3 regions of the Exiguobacterium sp. SH5S13 genome follow, and region 2 is predicted to be linked to each of the others. Evidence: predicted binding sites of a transcription regulator. Region 2 holds the regulator's gene; each other region holds the start of a gene.
The links. Region 2 encodes LexA, which represses DNA repair genes until DNA is damaged. Its sites were predicted from a motif close to CGAACATATGTTCG; they were not measured.
Positions count from the first base shown of each region.

Region 1 (7,611 bases), on a different contig from region 2:
CAAGTAGTCCCGAATCGAGACGCCGAGTCCTTCGATCGTCGTCTGGGCGTACTCGATGACGTCAGCCGCGTCTTTTGCGGACACTTCGCCACGTTCGTCCGGCTTCAGTTTCTTCTCGATCCGCTCCAGTTTTTGGATCGCGTAACGTTTGACGATCTCATCTTCGAGCGAGACGAAGAACTGCGTCGCGCCGGGATCGCCTTGACGTCCCGAACGACCGCGGAGCTGGTTGTCGACACGTTGCGACTCATGGCGTTCCGTCCCGATGACGAACAAGCCGCCCACTTCTTTCGATTTCGCGTCAAGCATGATATCGGTCCCGCGACCGGCCATGTTCGTCGCGATCGTCACTTTGCCGAAGCGTCCGGCGTCGGCGATGATGTCCGCTTCTTGCGTGACCGTCTTCGCGTTCAACACCTCATGCTGAATCCGCTGTTTCGACAAGTGCTTACTGATGGCCTCGGACTGGGCGATCGACGTCGTGCCGATCAACACCGGGCGTCCCGTCTCATGCAGCTCGACAACTTTGTCGGTCACGGCCGCATACTTTTGGTCGACCGTCATGAAGATACGGTCCGGGTTGTCTTCGCGCAAACGCGGCCGGTTCGTCGGCACTTGGACGACGTCCATGTTGTACGTCTTCAAAAACTCTTGGCGAGACGTCTGGGCCGTCCCGGTCATACCGCCGATGAGCGGATACATCCGGAAATAATGCTGAATCGTGATCTCGGCCGTCGTCTTGTTCTCCTCGGTGATCGTGACGCCTTCTTTCGCCTCGAGCGCCTGATGAAGCCCTTCCGACAGACTGCGTCCTTCCATGATCCGTCCCGTGAACAAGTCGATGAGCTCGATTTTGTCTTCTTTGACGATATAGTCGACGTCGAGTTCGAACAAGACGTTCGCCCGGAGCGCTTGGACGAGGTAGTGATAGAGCACTTGATGCTCGGCGCTGAACAAGTTGTCGACCGCGAACATGTCTTCGATTTTCAAGATTCCGGAGTCAGTGAGCGCCGTCGATTTCGATTCGAGGTCGACTTCGTAGTCCGCCTCGTCGAGCTCGGTGACGACACGTTGCGCCAACTCCTTCAAGCGGATGTGCGAGCGGTCTTTTTGGGCGATGATGAGCGGCGTCTTCGCCTCGTCGATCAAGATGCTGTCGACTTCATCGATGATGGCGAAGTGGAACGGGCGCTGGACGCGCTCTTCCGGTGACCCGACCAAGTGATCACGCAAGTAGTCGAACCCGAACTCGGTCCCGACGCCGTATGTAATGTCGGCCTGGTAAGCAGCGTGCTTGTCGCTCTGTTCCATCTCAGGAACGTTCAACCCGACCGAGAGACCAAGGAAATCGTGGATCTGCCCGATTTGTTTCGCGTCACGCGTCGCGAGATATTCGTTGACGGTGATGACGTGGACGCCTTTGCCTTCGAGTGCTATGACGTAACTCGGGAGCGCGGCGACGAGCGTTTTCCCTTCTCCGGTCGGCATCTCGGAAATGTTCCCTTCGAGGAGGGCGAACCCGCCGATGAGCTGGACGTCATAGTGACGCATGCCTAAGACACGCACCGCCGCCTCACGGACGAGGGCGAACGCTTCTTCGGCGACATCATCGACTTTGGCGCCGTCGGCGATTTTTGCTTTCAATGTTTCGGTATATGTGCGCATCTCGTCGTCCGAGAGCGCCTGCATCGTTGTCTCTAATTGGTTGATCCGGTCGACGCGTCGCTGATAGCCTTTCAAGCGCCGGCTCTGGTCATTCGTCAATTGCTTTACAAACTGAATCACGTTGTAGCCTCCATTTAGTTCACAGTCATTGTCAAATCCATACCCGTCTATTATAGCGAAATTTTGCTCATTTCGGAGACTTTTTTACGAAAACTTCCTAAAAGATGGTTTTTAAATTGTGAAATTCCTATAAAAATTGGGTAAATTTCAAAATATATTTACAAGTTTATTTTCATTTTTCTATTTGAGACGGTTTGAGACCGTGATACGATAAGAAAAACAGAACATTTGTTCGTAAAAAGGAGATGGAATCATGCGCCGGCGGATCTTCTGTGTCGACAGCGTCTCATTTTATGCCAGCTGCGAGTGCGCAGCCCGTAACTTGAACCCGTACAAGGCGAAGCTCGTCGTCTTATCGAACTTACAGGACAGCGGCGCCCTCGTCCTCGCCGCGACCCCGCCGCTGAAACGGCTCGGCATCAAGACCGGCTCCCGGCGCTTTCACATCGACCGCCTGCCTTGGCATGAACGACGGCACGTCCTCTACGCCGAGGCCCGGATGAGCCACTACTTGAACGTATCGGTGCAAATCGTCCACATCCTGCACCAGTTCGCACCGCCTGAGGCGATCCGCGTCTACTCGGTCGATGAGACGCTCGTCGACTTGACGGGGACGGAGCGCTTGTTCGGGAACGATGACCACGTCGCCCGCCTCATCCGCTCGACCGTCTTCCGCTACACCGGCGTCCCGGTCACGATTGGGATCGGACCGAACAACGTCCTCGCCAAACTCGTCCTCGACTTGCATGGCAAAACGACCGGTGTCGCCAGTTGTGCCCTCCACGACGTCGAACGATTGATCCATCCGGCGCCGATCGAGAAGATGTGGGGCGTCGGGGCGAAGATGGCGGTCCATCTCCATCGGCTCGGCATCGACACGATCGGCGACCTGGCCCGTTATCCGCTCGACGTGTTGCACGACAAGTTCGGTGTCATCGGCGCCGAGCTGTGGCACCACGCCTGGGGCATCGACGAGTCGCCGACGATCCTGCCGGCGAGTTCGCTGTTCGGGGCGAAACGCCAACGGCCCCGGACGATCGGCCACGGCATCACGCTCATGAAAGACTATACGACGGAAAGTTCGATCCGACTCGTCTTGCAGGCGATCGCCGTCGAGGTCGGGATGCGGACGCGGCAGTCGGGACTCGTCGGCGGCAGCATCCATCTCGGTGTCCGCTACACTCGGACGAGCGAGCAGCGCGGCTTCAGCAAACAAAAAAAGCTCGCCCGCTTCACAGCGGACGAGCGTGAGTTTTTGCCGGTCCTGTTCCAACTGTTTCTTGAGGCGTGGAACGAGACGGAGGCGGTCCGTTACGTCTCGGTCGCCCTCGGCAAGCTCGAGCCCCGGAGCGACCACGTCCAGCTGTCGTTGTTCGAGGACGAATGGGCCCGGGCCCGTCGGTTCGACTTCCTCGACCTCGTCGATCAATTGAACGTCCGCTTCGGCCGCGGCACGATCCGTCCGGCCTCGAGTCTGCTGAAAGACAGTCCGCTCCGCACACGGCAACGCCTGATCGGCGGACATAAACAAGGAGGTGAACCGTCATGAGCCAGACCCGCTACAAAGACCGCGGTGAATTGAAGTGGATCCCGTTTCTCATGCCCGAACACGTGGCGCTGCTCAAAAAATATTACGCCCACGTCCAAAAGATCGAGCTGCCCGACATCGACGAGCAACTCCTTTATCTGTGGCAGACCGAACTTGAACGGGCCATCCGGGAAGGCGACCAAGTCGAACTGACGTTGTTCGAGGATGGTCTCGCCCGCTCCGTGCGTGGCTACGTTCATGCCATCTATTACGCCGAACGCGAAGTCGAACTGTTCGACACGGACGTGCGCCGCATCCCGTTCAGCCACATCCTGTCGGTCCGTTAAGACGCGTCAATCGCGTCTTGCGTCGTCTCGAACGTCGCAATCCCGTCGAGGACGCCATAGTGATCGAGCGTCTGCCGCACGGGTTCCGATAAGTGGGCGAAGACGACACGACGCTCCGCCGCTTTCAGTTCCCGGACGACCCGGCGGACTTCTTCGACCGCCGTCACATCGATGACCGGACAGCGATGGAAGTTGAAGATGAACACGTCGGGCTCATTATGAATCTGTTGCAGGACGTGCTCGAACATCTCGATCGCCCCGAAGAAGAGCGGCCCTTCGACGCTGAAGACGACTTGGCCGTCGCGCGTCACGTAACGTTCCGTCTGTTCGCGGACGTCGATCGTATCGGCCATCCGTTTCGCGAACAAGGCGAGCGCACAGATGACCCCGACCTCGACGGCGACGACGAGGTCGACGAAGACGGTCAGGCCGAGCGTGACAAGCAAGACGAGTGACTCGGCGGAGCGATGTTTGAGCATCTCGAAGACATGGTGCCGCTCCGACATGTTCCAAGCGACGCGCATCAAGATCGGCGCGAGGGCGGCGAGCGGGACGTAGCTCGCGAGCGGTGCCAACACGAGTACGGCGAGGAGCACCGTCAACCCGTGGATGACACCGGAGCGGCGGCTGACGGCCCCTGCTTGGATGTTCGTCGCCGTCCGGGCGATCGCACCTGTCGCCGGGATGCCGCCGAAGAACGGGACGACGACGTTGGCGAGCCCTTGCCCGAACAGTTCCTTGTCCGGGTTCATCTTCGTGCCGGCCATGCCGTCCGCGACCGCACCTGACAACAGCGACTCGAGCGCCCCGAGGAAGGCGATGGCGAACGCCGATGGGAGCAGCGTCGCGATCAAATCGAGATCGATCGTGAGCCAGTTGAAGTCAGGCAGTCCGCTCGGGATGCCTCCGTAGGCGCTGCCGATCGTCGCGACCTCGCCTGGGATGACGAGGCTGATAAACGTCGGCACGAGCATCGCCATGAGCAAGAGCGGCAACCGGACCGGTAGTTTCGGGACGAGCCAGAGCGTCAAGAAGCCGATGGCGGCGATACCGATCGGCCAGAGGCTCGCCTCGGGGAGCGACGTGACGAGTTTTAGGACGTTCTCATGGAAGTGCGGCGCCTTCTCGAACGTGATGCCGAGCAGTTCATCGAGCTGGTCGACGAAGATGACGACGGCGATCCCCGCTGTAAAGCCGATCGTTACGGCGCGCGGCATGAAGCGGATGAGCCGGCCGACGCGGAGCACGCTCATGAGGAACAGCAAAATCCCGGCGAGAAACGTCGTCACGAGCAGCCCTTCGTAGCCGTGCGCCAGCATGACGCCCGAGACGATCGGGATGAAGGCGCCGGTCGGTCCGGCGATTTGGAACGTCGAGCCCCCGAACAGGCTGACGATGATGCCGGCGATGATGGCCGTATAGAGCCCGTACACCGGTCCGACGCCCGAGGCGATCGCGAACGCCATCGCGAGCGGAACGGCGACGACCCCGACGGTGATCCCTGCCGAGATGTCTTTTTGCCACGCCTCTCGTGTTGTCATGAAGTTGTCCATTCTTGCATTCCTTCTTTCCATTAGGTCGAAAACGAGTTCAGTTTACGCCTGTCCCCGCTCTTTGTAAACGACTCCGGCGAAACGTTAACATAATCGACAAACCAAAAAGACGTATCCATCACGCGATGGACACGTCTTCATTAATTGGTCGGTGCTTCGACGACTTGGTCACCCTCGTCCGACTCTTCCCCGAGCAAACGGACGTGGCGGCCGAATAGCCACATGACGACGAGATGGGCTTTCGCCTGCGTCTTCGTATAGAACCACCACGGCATGGCCGGCACGAACTCATGGATGGCGATAAGCCCCTCGTTCGAGTCCGGGAGTCGCCTGAACTCAAGGCGGCCGGTCTTGTCGTCCTCGGTCAGCTTCGCGAACAGTCCCCCGTCGATCTCGAACGATGCCATGTCGTCCGTCGCCGCATCTTCAAGCGACAGATGGAGTGCGACGAGTGATGGGCGCAAAAGCGCGATCTCCCAATCATCCTGTTCTTTCGTCGTCTGGATGAGCGGATACGCGATCCGCCCGAGCCATTCGAAATATTCGTCGGCCATCCAGGCAGCCGACTTGTCGTCCGGCAGACCGAAGCGTTGGATCGAGCGGACCGTATACTGTTGTGGCGCTTTTTTCGTCTTGCCGGCCGACTTCTGCTTCTCTTCTTCCTCGAGCGCGTGTTCGACCGCTTCCTTGAACGGGATCTCACCTTGCTTGACGCCGTCCGTGTCTTTGGCGACCATGGCGTGATCCATGCTCTCGACGAGCGGATAGACGGTGTCTTTCGGCTCACCGGTGACAGCCATGACCCAAAGCCGTGACAGCTTGATCGTCGGGAACGGGAAGTCGATCATGACGCGACGCTTGCCCATGACGTCAGCCGTATCTTCGATCATCTTCCGATACGTCATCACTTCCGGACCACCGATGTCGATATGATGGTCGTACAACGACTCGGCCCCGACGACCGAGATGAGCGCTTGGACCGCTTCTCGCAAATCAATTGGATGTGTCTCCGTCTTCGTCCAGTTCGGGAGGATCATGACCGGGAGTCGTTTGACGAGTTTCGCGAGAATCGGAAACGACGAGCCTTCCGGACCGATGATGAGCCCAGCCCGGATCGTCGTCACCGGCACGCCTTGCCCGCCGAGGATGCGTTCGACTTCAAGTCGGCTCTTCAAGTGACGCGACAACGTCTTCGACTCTTTCGGGATGATGCCGCTCAAATAGACGATCTGTTCGATATCGTTCGCGCTCATTGCCCGGGCGAAGTTGTCAGCGATGAGCGCGTCCATGTCTTCGAACGTCGCCTGCGTCAACCCGCCGTCCGGGATCATCGAGTGGACGAGGAACATCGCATAGTCCGCTCCCTCGCACGCCTCGCGCGTCTGTTCATACGAGAACAAGTCGCACGACCGCCATGTGATGTGGTCCTCGTCTTCCTTGTTTTTCGTCGAGCGAGACAAGGCGATAATGTCATATTCTTCTTTTAAATGCTCCATCACGTTCGAGCCGATATAGCCGCTCGCGCCCGCGATGACGATGGTTTTTCGCATAGTGGTCACTCCCCTTCATTTGCACATAGAGGTAATGTACCCGTCTTAGGCTGAGATTAAATCAGTCGCGCGCCCGACAGTATGTACTGGAAAATTTATGTAAACTAGACTCAAATACAGGCAGAGGAGGACTGGCTATGGGCTTTTGGTATTTCTTGATGCTGTTGATCGGTGGATGGCTCGTGATTCGCGGTTTATTTAAAAAGAACACGAACGCGCTCATGCGGTTCGGCACACTCATCATCGGAGGTCTGTTGATCGCGCTCGGCTTGTTCATGTTCCAAGATGGAAGTGCTGCGATTGTTGCGGATCTATTCAACTTGTGGTGAGGATCAAATAAACGTAAACGAGTCGAACCTGTTTAGGAAGGTTCGACTCGTTTTATGTTTTCGGTGCCCAGTTGGCTTCAAACCCATTTTGGACCGCATAGTCATACAGATGAATCAGTTTGGTCTCTTTATACGTGCTCATCTGCTCGGCCACTCGCAACTCCTGATTTCGTTCCACAAGCGCATACAGATAATCAATTTTCGCCATTCGGTTGTTTTTACTCGTGTTGCAACTCGGGCATGCCAAGACAAAGTTCCATAATACATCATTCTGCATGTATGACCACGGGATAAAGTGGTCGACATGAATCTGTCTCAGCGGCTTCATGCAATAAAAACAGACGGGATGACCGTGGCTGAGTAAGATTTGCTTAAACTCATCGAGCGATTTTCGTGCCGAGACGAACTCAATTTTACTCAAAATCTGCTCCATCGCCTCGCGCGTATTGTATTTTTCTAAGAAGACAGCGAGTTGATAGTTCGTGACGTTCATCAATACTCGCTTGTACTTTTCAAAAA
Region 1 covers NZ_SJUS01000014.1:62,270-69,880, reverse strand. The annotation lists gene secA2 (accessory Sec system translocase SecA2) at 1-1,785, opposite strand, end outside; gene EVJ30_RS08855 (Y-family DNA polymerase) at 2,039-3,334, shown strand; gene EVJ30_RS08850 (YolD-like family protein) at 3,331-3,660, shown strand; gene EVJ30_RS08845 (SulP family inorganic anion transporter) at 3,657-5,201, opposite strand; gene EVJ30_RS08840 (NAD-dependent epimerase/dehydratase family protein) at 5,354-6,763, opposite strand; gene EVJ30_RS08835 (hypothetical protein) at 6,901-7,092, shown strand; gene EVJ30_RS08830 (HNH endonuclease signature motif containing protein) at 7,145-7,611, opposite strand, start outside.
Region 1: the regulator LexA is predicted to act here: its motif matches at 2,007-2,020, upstream of EVJ30_RS08855 (Y-family DNA polymerase).

Region 2 (7,611 bases):
CCAAATGTTTTTCAGCCATCGCCATACCTACAGCCATCGCAATCCCTTGGCCGAGTGGTCCCGTCGTTGCGTCTACACCTGCAGTGTGACGATACTCAGGGTGTCCTGGCGTCTTCGAGTCCATTTGACGGAACGACTTGATGTCGTCGAGTGAAAGGTCATAACCAGACAAGTGAAGCAGCGAGTACAACAGCATCGAACCGTGTCCCGCTGAAAGGACGAACCGATCGCGGTTGAACCAGTTCGGGTTTTTCGGGTTGTGACGCATTTTGTCTGTCCAAAGCGTGAACGCCATCGGGGCCGCACCCATCGGCATACCTGGGTGACCTGAGTTCGCTTGTTGGACAGCATCAATCGAGAGCGTCCGAATCGAGTTAATCGCTAATAATTCTTTAGTAGTTGTTTCCACTAATTTCATCCTCTCTGTTGTTAAGAAAGTTTCTACCCGTCATATTTTAGCACACTCAATCGTGTGTCACAACTAATTAAATAGTATGTCACATTGATTGGAATCGTTTACTTCCATACGTCTGTTTTCGAGGGAATGGTCGAACCTTATCGAGCTTCGTGTATAACAAACATGCACATCCTATACGAAATAGGATGTGCATTCGAGTTCATTCAGAACGGTGTCGGTTCTGTTCGTCTTTTAGTTTTTCTGGTGTCACGTCGTTGCCTTCCGGATCGACGACTTTCATGCCCATCATCTGGGATTTGAACGATTGACGGAACGCTTTTAAATATTGTTGACGTAACGCTTGTTGCTCGTCCATCTCTTGTTGTGACAAGCCGTCTGTCTTTGCCTTGTTGGCGAGGAAGTTAATCCGCTCCAATTGTTCGGGTGCTAACATGAGGTTCGCCCCCTCTCTACTGAATTTGTAGTTCTACTGTACAAAATCAGGGCGTAGGAATCAAGTTTCTGGCACTGCCACATGTTCCAAATAGCGACGGTTCACAGTCGCTTTCGAGACTTCGTAGCCGAATCCACGGAGCGTGGCCGCGATTTCGGCGAAAGTGAGCCCCCGCTCCCGGAGTTGGACGATCTCCTCGATCGGCACTTCAATCCGGCTCCGTCCCCCTTGGTCATGGTGCTGAATGTTGCGTTGCGGGTTGAACCCATTCGCGACCGCACGGCGCATGCCGCGCGATATCTTGGCGTTATGAATCTTCCGTTGATACTCCTCGACGACGCTGACAATCTCAAGCACCATCTTCTCGGCGTCGGAGACGACGTATTCATCGGACGACTGCATCGTCAACAGCCGGACGTTATGCTTCATGAGCGTATGCAAGATGGCGATTTTTGCATTCCCCCGGCCGAGGCGACTGTCATCGCTCACGAGCACGGCATCGAGCTTTGACGCCGACACATGCTCTAACAAATCGAGCAGACCCGTCCGATTGACCTCAAATCCGCTCTCTTGTTCGGTGATCACATCGATCACTTCCGCATCGAGACGTTTGGCCATCTGTAACAATTCTGCTTCTTGCCTCGTGAGCGAGGTTTCCTGAGTTGACTTGTTCGTCGATACGCGACAATAAATGACGACTCGCATCTCGTCACTTCCTTTCTTTCCAGTCATCCTCTTACGATACACAGGATGAGCGGGTGTTCGCAATCCAAATCGATCATTCAGCAGCGAACCAAGTCGTTTTCCGCTCTTCTTTTTCCGCACGTTCCGCTAACAGCTGGGCTTCGAGCGTTTCTGCTTCGTTGAACGCAACTTCTTGTTCGATACTTCTTTCGACCGTCATCACTTTCGGCTCCACAGTCCCGCCTTGGCGAAACTCGCCGACTAAGTAAAAGGCGAACATCCCGAGCACTACCATTCCGACCAATATGAATCCATTGACTGTATCTTTCATTTGAACCGCCTCCAAATATAAGAATATGCGTTCTTAGGAACGTCTGTTCGTTTTATCTGTCCTTATCATAAAACAAGAACTTCTGTTCGGTCAAGAAAAAACGAACGAATGTTTGTACGCTCATATGTTCTTGTGTTAAAATAAATCCATAAAGAATAGGATGCGTTCGCAGGTTATTCGACATAAACGAGGTGAAATCCATTGAAAAAAATGTCAGCAAGACAGCAACAGATTCTTGATTTTATAAAAGCTGAAGTTCGGACGAAAGGTTATCCGCCGTCAGTCCGAGAAATTGGTGAAGCCGTCGGTCTCGCATCGAGCTCGACCGTGCACGGTCACTTGGACCGTCTTGAAAAACGTGGATTGATTCGGCGCGATAAGACAAAACCGCGTGCGCTCGAAGTGTTGAGCGAGGACGCCCCGTCTATCGAGGAGCGTGAGACGGTCATGTACGTCCCGGTTATCGGGAAAGTTACGGCCGGAACACCGATCACGGCGATCGAGAACGTGGAAGAACACTTCCCGCTCCCGGCCCATATCGTCGGTTCGGATAACGTGTATATGCTCTCCGTCTCTGGCGATTCGATGATCAACGCCGGAATCCTCGACGGAGACCGCGTACTCGTCAGACAACAGAACACGGCAGACAATGGAGAGATTGTCGTCGCGATGACGGACGAGGGTGAGGCGACCGTCAAACGGATCTACAAAGAGGCGTCGAAAGTCCGACTCCAGCCGGAGAACGATGAACTTGAGGCGATGTATTTCGATAACGTATCCATTTTAGGGAAGGTCATCGGTGTATACCGGACGATCCATTAATGGCTAGCGGCAAGACACATACGCGTACGAACCTCGTGGCAATCGGTGCTTTAGCGATTGCCACGCCTTTTATTGATGTCGATATCCCGACTACCCTTTTCCTCGGTGCGCTTATCGGGACGTTTTGGCTCTCCCCGGACCTCGATTTGAAATCGGATGCATACTATCGGTGGGGACCGCTGCGTGGCTTTTGGCTCCCTTACGTGAAGCTGATGCCGCACCGGTCTCCGCTGTCGCACTTGCCGGTGTTGAGCGATCTCATTCGTGTCATCTACCTTGGCTTCCCGCTCGCGCTCATCCTTACGTTCACTTCGTATGAAGCGGTTGTGAAGACGTGGCTCGACTTGAACGGCATCCCGTTCTTCCTCGGTCTCGTGTTCGCGACGACGCTCCATACGGCACTCGACTATGCGTCCACATTTTTCAAACGTGCGTTCTAATCGCAAAACAAGCGACCACTCAATTGCGAGTGGTCGCTTGTTTTGACTAAAAAAACGCCCGATCCAAGAAACTGGATCGAGCGTTTTTTCAAGTTCATTCGACTTAGTAGAGCGTCATGTACTGATCGCGTTCCCACTCCGTCACTTGCGTGCGGAACATGTCCCACTCGATCTCTTTCAACTCGAGGAAGTGTTCGCCGATGTGGTCACCGAGCGAATCCATGACGATTTTGTCGGCGCGGAGTACTTCGAGTGCGTCGAAGAGTGTCGCCGGAAGATCGTCGATGCCGTTCGCAACACGCTCTGGCTTGTCCATCACGTAGATGTTGCTGTCGATCGGTTTCGGTGCTTTCAAGTCTTTCTCGATGCCGTCAAGACCAGAAGCTAAGAGGGCCGAGAGCGCGAGGTACGGGTTCGCCGCCGGGTCGACCGAACGTACTTCGATACGTGTCGAGAGGCCACGGGCAGCCGGTACACGGACGAGCGGTGAACGGTTACGGGCGCTCCATGCGACGTAGCATGGTGCTTCGTATCCAGGCACGAGACGCTTGTACGAGTTGACCGTTGGGTTACAGATCGCCGTGAACGCACGTGCATGCTCGAGGATACCAGCTGTGAAGGCACGTGCCGTATCCGAGAGCTCCATGTCACCGTTCGGGTCGTAGAACACGTTCGTGTCGCCTTTAAAGAGTGACATGTTCGCATGCATCCCTGAACCGTTGACACCGAAGAGTGGTTTCGGCATGAACGTCGCGTGAAGGCCATACTTCGCCGCGATCGTCTTGACGACGAGTTTGAACGTTTGGATGTTGTCGGCAGTCGTTACCGCATCCGCGTATTTGAAGTCGATTTCATGCTGTCCTGGTGCGACTTCGTGGTGTGACGCTTCGATCTCGAAGCCCATGTTTTCGAGCTCGATAACGATTTCTTTACGGCAGTTCTCGCCTGAATCGACCGGTGCCAAGTCGAAGTAACCGCCTTGGTCGTTCAATTCGAGTGTCGGCTGTCCGTTCAAGTCTTTCTTGAAGAGGAAGAATTCTGGCTCTGGTCCGACGTTGAACGCTGAGAAGCCGAGCTTTTGCATGTGCTCGAGGTTGCGTTTCAAAATGCCGCGCGGGTCACCGCTGAACGGTGTGCCGTCCGGATTATAAATATCACAAATTAAGCGAGCGACTTTACCGCTGCCGTCTGTCCATGGGAAGACAACCCACGTGTTAAGGTCTGGATAGAGGTACATGTCTGATTCCTCGATGCGTACGAACCCTTCGATTGAAGAGCCATCGAACATCATCTTGTTATCAAGTGCTTTGTCCAATTGGCTGATTGGCACCTCGACGTTTTTAATCGTACCGAGGATATCCGTGAATTGAAGACGAATAAAGCGTACGTCCTCTTCTTGTGCGATCCGTTTGATGTCTTCTTTTGTGAACGTTTTTCTGGCCATGGTAAAAGTCCCCTCTCACATTGTGTAATGGTTTGTGTACTGGCGTCATCGATAAAAACGTGACAACTCTCCTTGGATGAGCGACGTTTTATTGAAACGACCAGCTTCTTGAAGCTGTGTTTTCAATAATTGATGTAACTCTTTCTCGGAAATCTTTGGCGGTTCGCTTGGCGGAGCCGCAGAAGCAGATTGTTCTGTCTCTTTGGCACCGTCGTTGTCGAGCATATGGCGAATCGCCGCCAAGTTGAAGCCTTGGTCAATGAAATCTTTGATTGCGAGCAAACGTTCGACATCATTAAAGGAATAAAGTCGTCGTTTCGATTCCGTCCGACTAGGCGAAACCAGACCCTGTTCTTCGTAATATCGAATCTGCCTGCCTGTCAGTTGCGTCAGATCTTGGACGATCCCAATCGGAAACAACGGGTTGGAGCGACGAAATTGATCGGCCATCCCTTACCCCTCCTTTTCTGTCTCACAATGTGAGAATAATACATGACAACTTTCCTGTCAATAGATGTTAAGAAAGTTAACATGACATTTCGGTTACAACGTTTGAGTTGAATTTTCACGGTCAAATGTGACGAGCCCTTTCGTCCGCAATTGGCTCAAGGCGAGCATTAACGCGACTTTCACGTGTGCATAGGTCAAGCCACCTTGGACGTATGCCGTGTACGGCGCCCGGAGTGGTCCGTCCGCTGAAAGTTCGATCGACGAGCCTTGGATGAACGTCCCGGCCGCCATGATGACGTCGTCCTCATAGCCTGGCATATAGGCCGGCACCGGCAGCGCGTGGGCGTTGACCGGGGACGCCATCTGGATGCTCTGACAGAACGCGATCATCTTGTCGCGGTCGCGGAACGTGACCGATTGAATCAAATCGGTCCGCTGTGACGTATAATGCGGATCGGTCTCAAAGCCGAGCAAGCCGAGCAGGCTCGCCGTCAAATGGGCCCCTTTCAACGCTTGGGCGACCGTGTGCGGCGCCATATAAAAGCCTTGATACATCTCCTGCAGCGAATAGAGCGACGGACCGGCCTCGCTGCCGATGCCTGGCGTCGTCATCCGGAACGAGCATCGTTCGATCAATGCTTTCGTTCCGGCGATATAGCCACCCGTCTTCGCCAAGCCACCGCCCGGGTTTTTAATGAGCGAACCGGCCATGAGGTCGGCTCCGACATGTGTTGGCTCAATCGTCTCGACAAATTCGCCGTAGCAGTTGTCGACGAAGACGAACACGTGCGGGTGCGCTGCTTTGATCGCCGCGATCGCCTCGCCGATTTCACGCACCGGGATGCTGCGTCGATTGGCGTACCCTTTCGAACGTTGGATGCCGACGAGCTTCGTCTCGGGGCGGATCCGTTCGATCGCAGTCGCGACATCGATTTGATCGTCTTTCAACTCGACCGTATCGTAGCCGACACCGAGTTCTTTCAATGAACCGCGGCCGTCGCCACGGATGCCGACGATCTCTTCGAGCGTATCGTACGGTTTACCCGTGATATACAAGAGTTCATCTCCCGGTAACAACACACCGAACAAGGCAATCCCGATCGCGTGTGTCCCCGAGATGATTTGCGGACGACAGAGGGCGAGTTCGGCCCCGAACACGTCCGCATAGATCGACTCGAGCGTGTCGCGCCCGATATCGTCATAGCCGTACCCGGTCGTCGGATTGAAATGAAAGTCCGACACTTTATGCTTCTTGAACGATTCGAGGACACGGTATTGGTTGAACTCCGCCGTTTCCTCGATCGCTTCAAAATAAGGTTTCACCCGTTGTTCCGCTTGCTTGACGAACGGGGCGAGTTCATCGTAATGCTCAATCTTTTCTTGCCACATCATTCACACCTCAAATGGTTTCAGCGTCGCATATAGACGCGTGTCTTCTCTCATATAACCGACAAGTTCGACCGAGCCGTCGTCAAGGAAGTTCTCCTCGAGCCGGTACATCGAATCTTTGGCCGGATGGTAATGTTCGAACGAGCTGACCGGCAAGACGACGTGCACTTTCGTCAACACGTCCGAAATCTTGTCCTCGATCGCGCCGATGAGCGTCTCGATATCGGCCGAGTCGAGCGCCGAGATGACGAGCGGTCCACCGACGAAGTCAGCCGTCAAGCGATCTTTCTTGTTGTACACTTCGAGCTGCGGCAACTCACTCGCGCCGAGATCGGACAAGACCGAATTGGTCGTATCGATCTGGTTCATGTAGTGCGGGTTCGACGCGTCGATGACATGAAGCACGAGGTCGGCTCCGAGCACTTCTTCAAGCGTCGAGCGGAACGCGGCGACGAGTTTCGTCGGCAAGTCGCGGATGAACCCGACCGTGTCGGTGATCAATACTTTCCCACCGCGCGGCAGTTCGAGCTCACGCGTGAGCGGGTCGAGCGTCGCGAACAGTTCATCCTGTTCATACGTGTCGGCATCGGTCAGACGGTTGAAGATGGTCGACTTGCCGGCGTTCGTGTAACCGACGAGCGCGACTTGGAACACACGGTTCTCTTTCCGGCGCACACGGTAGCGGTCACGGTGCGCGACCGTGCCTTCGAGTTGCTTCTTGATCTCATCGATGCGGCGCTTAATGTGACGGCGGTCACTTTCAAGTTTCGTCTCACCCGGTCCACGCGTCCCGATCCCGCCTCCGAGTCGTGACAACTGTGTGCCTTGCCCGATCAGGCGTGGGAGCAAGTAGTTCATCTGGGCGAGCTCGACTTGGAGCTTCCCTTCTTTCGACTGGGCCCGTCCGGCGAAGATGTCCAAGATGAGTTGCGTCCGGTCGATCAATTTCATCTCGTCCGGGTCGTTCAACGAGATCCGAATGTTTTTCGATTGGGCCGGTGACAGCTCAGCGTTGAAGATGACGATATCCGGCTCAAACTGTTCGATGAGCACGGCGAGCTCCTCGACTTTCCCTTTCCCGATAAACGTCCGGCGGTCGACTTGTTGCCGTTTCTGGTCGAGCCTTGCGACGACCTCACCTTTTGCTGTATCGACCAATTCGACGAGTTCACCCATCGATTGTTCATATGTCCAATCGTC
Region 2 covers NZ_SJUS01000002.1:184,525-192,135, reverse strand. The annotation lists gene tkt (transketolase) at 1-418, opposite strand, end outside; gene EVJ30_RS02445 (DUF896 domain-containing protein) at 618-851, opposite strand; gene EVJ30_RS02440 (YneB family resolvase-like protein) at 912-1,556, opposite strand; gene EVJ30_RS02435 (hypothetical protein) at 1,630-1,866, opposite strand; gene lexA (transcriptional repressor LexA) at 2,068-2,688, shown strand; gene EVJ30_RS02425 (metal-binding protein) at 2,688-3,128, shown strand; gene glnA (type I glutamate--ammonia ligase) at 3,232-4,572, opposite strand; gene EVJ30_RS02415 (MerR family transcriptional regulator) at 4,618-5,022, opposite strand; gene EVJ30_RS02410 (methionine gamma-lyase family protein) at 5,116-6,411, opposite strand; gene hflX (GTPase HflX) at 6,415-7,611, opposite strand, start outside.

Region 3 (7,611 bases), on a different contig from region 2:
GCATACGGTGTTGACCGGGATCGGTTACGCGCCGGGCGGTCAGCCGGGTTACTTTGGTGACACGATGGCACAGGCGGTCTCGGACTTCCAAGCCGACAACAACTTGGCGGAGGACGGGGTCGTCAATGAAGCGACAGCGTCCGCGCTCGAGTCACGGTTGCTTGAAGTCATCCAAGACGAGGCGAACGATGCCCAGTTGAACCGGGCACTTGAAGAAGCCGCAAAATAAGGATTAGGGAAAGGATTGGACAAGTGTGGACGTTCTACGAATGAGTTTTACCGCTTTGTTGACCTTGTTAGGTAGTCCGCTGCTCTGGGCGACGTTCGTCTCCCTCGCTTACATATCTATGACGCGCATTAAACGAGAGCGAAGCATGTTCCGGTCGCGCCGACGCTCGCCAAAGTCAGATTGGCGCCACTTTGTGTGGCCGAGTCTGTTGCTCGCGGTCCTCGGAACGGTAGCGACCGTCTTGCTCGAGACGACGGTCAACTTCGAGTGGGTCATCACGTTCACCGTCCTCTACGCCCTGATCGTCTTGACGATGCATCCGCGCTTCATGAGTCCGGCGTTTCCGTTCCTGATCATGCTCGTGGTCATCAGTCTGCGTGACGTTGTCTCGCTCGCGGGGCTCACGGATTGGGTCGACCGGCTCGCCGACGTCGAGTGGCCGGTGTATGCGCTCGTGTTCGGCATCGTCACGCTCGCCGAAGCGATCCTCCTTCGTTGGAACGGAACCAAAGAGACGTCACCGACGCTCATCTTGTCGAAGCGCGGCCAGTTCATCGGTGGACACGTCGTCAAGCGGATTTGGTTCTTTCCGCTCATCGTCTTTTTACCGCCGTCGTTCGGGCTCGACTTCTCGGTGCCGGTCATCTTGCCGATCCCGATCGGGGTCAGCCTGCTATCGACCGGGGCACTGCCGGGAACGCTGCTCGGCCGCTTGAGCCTGTATCGCGGTTTGCTCGCAGTGGTCGCGCTCGGCCTGTTTGCCGGGTCGTACGTCCTCGACGTCCCGTACGTCGCTTATGTGTTGATCGGTCTGTTCGTCTTGTACGAGTTCGCCTTGCAGCTCATCAAACGCGAGAATCGCGGCACGACACCGGTCTTCCTGAACGGGAACCGCGGGGCGGTCATCATCGATACGCTTCCGGGTTCGCCGGGGGAGACGATGCAGCTCGTTCCAGGTGAGTCGATCTACAAAGTGAACGGTACGGTCATCACCGGAGGGAGCAGCTTTTATGAGGCGCTTCAACTCCATAAGCCGTACATCAAGCTCGAAGTGCTCAACTTGAACGGGGATATCCGCTTCGTGCAACGGGCGATGTATGAGGCCGACCCGCACGAGCTCGGGATCTTGTTCGTCGGGGAACCGATGAGCCCGCGCTTGCGCTTACGGAAATTATAAAAGGGAGCATCCGTCGCGGATGCTCCCTTGCTTGTGTTTAGACTTCAAGTTTTGATGGTTTGAAGCCCATTGTCGCTTCGACGGCGTGTTGCCAGCCTTTGTAGAGCTCTTCACGATGCGTTTCATCCATGTTCGGTTCGAACTGATGGTCGAGTTTCCATTGCTGCTTGATCTCGTTCTGGTCTTTCCAGAACCCGACGGCGAGTCCGGCGAGGTAGGCGGCGCCGAGCGCCGTCGTCTCACTCACTTCCGGACGTTCGACCGGTACGTTCAAGATGTCCGCTTGGAACTGCATGAGGAAGTCGTTGTTGACCGCACCACCGTCGACGCGGAGCGTCTTCAATGCGATGCCGGAATCTTGCTCCATCGCCGTCAAGACGTCGCGTGTCTGATAGGCGAGCGATTCGAGCGTCGCCCGGACGAAGTGTTCTTTTTCCGTACCGCGGGTGAGCCCGAAGATGGCGCCGCGGACGTCCGAGTCCCAATACGGGGCACCGAGTCCGACGAAGGCCGGGACGACGTAGACCCCGTCGGTCGTGTCGACACGGTTCGCATACTGTTCCGTATCTTTCGCCGACTTGAGCATACGCATCCCGTCACGGAGCCACTGGATGGCCGATCCGGCGACAAAGATCGATCCTTCGAGCGCGTACTCGACTTTTCCGTTATAGCCCCAGGCGATCGTCGTCAACAGACCGTGGTCCGACTTGACGGCTTCTTCTCCCGTGTTCATAAGCATGAAGCAACCCGTTCCGTATGTGTTCTTCCCTTCGCCTGACTCGAAGCAGGCTTGGCCGAACAAGGCGGCCTGCTGGTCACCGGCCGCGCCGGCGATCGGGACTTCGAACCCGAAGAAGTGGTACGGGATCGTGTGGGCGTATACTTCACTCGATGGCTTGACTTCAGGCAGCATCGACTTCGGTACGGTGAGGATGTCGAGCAACTCATCGTCCCACTTCTGCTCGTAGATGTTGTACATGAGCGTCCGTGACGCGTTCGAGTAGTCGGTGACGTGCGCGAGACCGCCCGAGAGCTTCCAGATGAGCCACGTGTCGATCGTTCCGAACAACAAGTCTCCCGCTTCCGCTTTCTCACGGGCGCCTTCGACGTTGTCGAGGATCCATTTTACTTTCGTCCCCGAGAAGTAAGCATCGATCAAGAGGCCGGTTTTGTCACGGAACAAGTCCGCATGGCCCGCTGCTTTCAATTCGTCACAGATGCCGGCAGTCTGACGCGATTGCCAGACGACGGCGTTGTAGACAGGTCTGCCGGTCGACTTCTCCCAAACGACCGTCGTCTCCCGTTGGTTCGTGATGCCGATGGCCGCGATCTCTTTCGGGTCGATGTCGGCCGAACCGAACGCCTCGGCCATGACGGCGAGGACCGAACCCCAAATCTCGTTGGCGTTATGCTCGACCCAGCCTGGTTTCGGGAAGTACTGCTTGAACTCGCGTTGAGCGGTCGTGACGATCTTGCCGTCGTGGTCGAAGATGATGACCCGTGAACTGGTCGTACCTTGGTCGATTGCTAAAATATACCGTTTTTCTTTGTCCATATGAATGTGCCTCCTTAGAAGTTAGGGTGATTATGGGACGAGGATACCATAGAGCAACGCGGCGATGACGGCGCCGATGATCGGTCCGACGACCGGGACCCATGCGTAGGGCCAGTCTGACGTCCCTTTGTTTTTAATCGGGAGTATCGCATGCGCGATCCGCGGTCCGAGGTCACGGGCCGGGTTGATCGCATAACCGGTCGTTCCACCGAGTGAGAGACCGATCGAGACGACGAGGAGTGCGACGATGAGCGGGTTCAACCCGTCGGCGAACGTGTTGGCGCCGAACGAGAGTATGGCGAAGACGAGGACGAACGTCCCGATGATCTCTGAGATCAAGTTGAACGGGATGTTCCGGATCGCTGGTATGGTCGAGAACGTCGCAAGTTTCGCACCTTGGTCTTCGGTCACGTCGTAGTGCGGTTTGTAGTGCGCGTAGACGAGACAAGCCCCAATGAACGCCCCGATGAACTGGGCCAGGATGTACAGTGGCACATCAGCCCATGGGAAGGCCCCGCTCGTGGCGAGTCCGATCGTGACGGCCGGGTTGATGTGCGCGCCTCCGTAAATACCTGCAGCGTACACCCCAATCATAACGCCAAAGCCCCAACCGAACGTGATGACGATCCAGCCGCCGTTCTCGGCTTTCGAGTGGCGGAGGACGACGCCGGCGACGACACCGTTACCGAGCAAGACGAGTAGCATCGTACCGATGATTTCGCTGACAAATGCTGACATGTGATACTCCCTTCCTTTCGTATTAGAGTTGACTTACCACTTTTTTATATCCCCTAAATGAAAGCGCTTCGAAACCAAGATATTGAAAAAACCACTTCTCAACGAGAAAAGTGGTTCGGACTGGTAAATCGTTTGGAAAAATCGATGCTGATGCCGACGAGAAATACAGCAAGGGTACTCAAGCTCGCATAAGACAACGGTGTCCACCATGTCGCCCCGAGGTCGAGCACGATCGAGGTGATGACAGCCAAGTAGAGCCAAGCGAGCCGTCTTGAAATCTCGTGGTCCCGATAACGATTCGTGAGCGCTGCACCGAATGGGGCACCGATGAAAGCACCCGTCACCAAGGCGATCGGGGCCACGTAATCGAGCGACAGCGACGGCAGGTAACCGCTGAGCCCGCCGAGCGAGATGAACAGGACGGCGGCGAGACTCGTCCCGACGGCACGGTGCGTCGAAAACCCGAGCCAGCTCACGAGCAGCGGGACGATGATAAAACCGCCGCCGATGCCGAGGAGCGCCGACAAGAGTCCGGCGATCGCACCGATGAAGAAACTTGCGGCAAATCCGGATTTTTTCCGTTTCGACGGCTTCGATGTTTTCTTTAGAAGCGTAACGGCAAAATAAGAAAGGATAAGCAAATAGAACACATTCAGCAACCAATCATACGTCCCGGAGATCGAGAGTACGAGCCGGCTCGACAGCTGCGCAGTGACGGCGCCGGTCAGACCGACCGTGAGACCGGTCGACCACGACACGTTGCCGAGCGACGAGTGCTTCTTCGCGCCGGCCAGGCTCGTCCCGACGACGAACAAAAGTGACGTCGCGACCGCCTCGGCCGCCGAGTATCCGTTGAACAAGAGCACCGGGACGATGATGACACCGCCCCCGATACCGAAGAAACCGGACAAGGCGCCGACGACCGCGCCGAGCGGGATGAAGAGAAGTGACCACATGACGACCCACCCATTTCTGTTTAGATTCCTCCTCACTATAGCGAATCGGGGAGCGGTTTGGGAAGCGTCTCAGAAGCGAATATTTGTTCGTGTATGTGCTATAATCAAGTCAATATGCAAGGAACAGAAAGCGAGGAATATACATGGACAAGATCAATGTTCCGTTCGAATTACATTCGGAATATAGTCCGGCCGGCGACCAGCCGGAGGCGATCCGCCAGCTCATCGAAGGCGTCAATCGCGGCGACCGTTACCAGACGCTGCTCGGTGCGACCGGTACCGGGAAGACGTTCACCGTATCGAACGTCATCCAGGAAGTGAAGAAGCCGACGCTCGTCTTAGCTCACAACAAGACGCTCGCCGGCCAGCTCTATTCCGAGTTCAAAGAGTTTTTCCCGAACAACGCCGTCGAATATTTCGTCAGCTACTATGACTACTATCAACCGGAGGCGTACGTGCCGTCGACCGACACGTTCATCGAGAAAGACGCCTCGATCAACGACGAGATCGACAAGCTCCGTCACTCGGCGACGTCGTCCTTGTTCGAGCGGGACGACGTCATCATCGTCGCATCCGTGTCATGTATATACGGTCTCGGTAACCCGGAAGAATATAACAGTCTCGTCTTAAGTCTCCGCGTCGGCAAAGAGATGGGGCGCGACCAGATGCTCCGCAAACTGATCGACATCCAATATGAACGGAACGACATCGATTTCCAGCGCGGGCGCTTCCGTGTCCGCGGCGACGTCGTCGAGATCTTCCCGGCGTCACGCGACGAGCAGTGCTTGCGCGTCGAATTCTTCGGTGACGAGATCGACCGCATCCGCGAGATGAACCCGCTCACCGGCGAGATCATCGCCGACCGTGAACACGTCTCGATCTTCCCTGCATCCCACTTCGTCACCCGCGACGAGAAGCTGCAAAAGGCGATCGTCAACATCGAGGCCGAGCTCGAGCAACAACTCGAGAAGTTCCGCGAAGAAGGCAAACTGCTTGAAGCACAGCGTCTCGAGCAGCGGACGAACTACGACCTCGAGATGATGCGCGAGATGGGTTACTGTTCAGGCATCGAGAACTATTCGCGCCATCTGAACTTGACGGAGGAAGGGGCGACGCCGTACACGCTCATCGATTACTTCCCGAAAGACTTCTTGCTCATCGCCGACGAGTCGCACGTGACATTGCCGCAAGTCCGCGGGATGTACAACGGCGACCAGGCACGTAAACAAGTGCTCGTCGACCACGGTTTCCGTCTGCCTTCAGCCAAGGACAATCGTCCGCTCAAGTTCGATGAGTTCGAGAAGAAGTTGAGTCAGGCGATCTTCATCTCGGCGACACCGGGCCCGTATGAGCTCGAGCATACACCAAACATGATCGAGCAGATCATCCGGCCGACGGGTCTACTCGACCCGACGATCGAGATCCACCCGATCAAAGGACAGATCGACTACTTGATGGACCAGATCCGTGACCGCATCAAACAGGACGAACGCGTCCTCGTGACGACGCTCACGAAGAAGATGGCCGAAGACTTGTCGGACTATCTCCGTGAAGCGGGCATCAAGGTCAACTATATGCACTCCGAGATCAAGACGCTCGAACGGATCGAGATCATCCGTGACCTGCGGCTCGGTAAATACGACGTCCTCGTCGGGATCAACTTGCTGCGGGAAGGTCTCGATATCCCGGAAGTGAGTCTCGTCACGATCCTCGACGCCGATAAGGAAGGGTTCCTCCGTTCTGACCGGTCACTCATCCAGACGATCGGACGGGCAGCCCGTAACTCGAACGGCCACGTCATCCTGTTCGCCGACAAGATGACCGATTCAATGAAACGGGCGATCGGGGAGACCGACCGCCGTCGCACGATCCAGCAAGAATACAATGAAGAGCACGGCGTCACGCCGCAGACGATCCGTAAAGAAGTGCGCGGCGTCATTCGCGCGACGGTCGCTGCCGAAGAAGACGTGCTCGAGTCGCTCAGCTCGATGAATCAAGACGAGCGCGAGGCGGCGATCGGCAAACTAGAAGAAGAAATGAAACAAGCGGCCCGCGACCTTCAGTTCGAGCGGGCGGCCGAATTGCGTGACTTAATCTTGGAGTTGAAGGTAGGGAATTAAATGGCTGAAAAGAAAAATGCGATCGTCATCAAAGGGGCGCGCGTCAACAACTTGAAAAACATTGATATCGATATCCCTCGTGACCAGCTCGTCGTCTTGACGGGTCTGTCGGGATCAGGGAAGTCATCGCTCGCATTCGATACGATCTACGCCGAAGGGCAGCGCCGTTACGTCGAGAGCCTGTCGGCATACGCCCGTCAGTTCCTCGGACAGATGGACAAGCCGGACGTCGATACGATCGAAGGATTGAGCCCGGCCATCTCGATCGACCAGAAGACGACGAGCCGTAACCCGCGCTCGACCGTCGGGACGGTGACGGAGATCTATGACTACTTACGGCTCCTGTTCGCCCGCATCGGGAAACCCGTCTGTCCGCGCCACGGCATCGAGATCTCAAGCCAGACGATTTCACAGATGGTCGACCAAGTGATGGAGCTCCCGGAGAAGACGCGCCTGCAAATCTTGGCGCCGATCGTGTCGGGACGGAAAGGCACGCACGTCAAAGTGTTCGACTCGCTCAAAAAAGAAGGGTTCGTCCGGGTCCGTGTCAACGGGGAGACGGTCGAACTGACCGATGACATCGAGCTCGACAAGAACAAGAAACATTCGATCGAGGTCGTCGTCGACCGGCTCGTCGTCCGCGCTGACGTCGAAGGCCGCCTCGCCGACTCACTCGAGACGGCACTCCGCCTCGCGGACGGCCGCGCCATCATCGACAAGATGGACGGGACCGAGCTGCTGTTTAGCGAACATCATGCTTGCCCGATCTGTGGCTTCTCGATCGGTGAGCTCGAGCCGCGCATGTTCTCGTTCAACTCACCGTTCGGGGCCTGCCC
Region 3 covers NZ_SJUS01000014.1:17,841-25,451, forward strand. The annotation lists gene EVJ30_RS08615 (S41 family peptidase) at 1-229, shown strand, start outside; gene EVJ30_RS08620 (PDZ domain-containing protein) at 270-1,406, shown strand; gene glpK (glycerol kinase GlpK) at 1,444-2,961, opposite strand; gene EVJ30_RS08630 (MIP/aquaporin family protein) at 2,992-3,699, opposite strand; gene EVJ30_RS08635 (sulfite exporter TauE/SafE family protein) at 3,798-4,655, opposite strand; gene uvrB (excinuclease ABC subunit UvrB) at 4,799-6,775, shown strand; gene uvrA (excinuclease ABC subunit UvrA) at 6,776-7,611, shown strand, end outside.
Region 3: the regulator LexA is predicted to act here: its motif matches at 4,732-4,745, upstream of uvrB (excinuclease ABC subunit UvrB).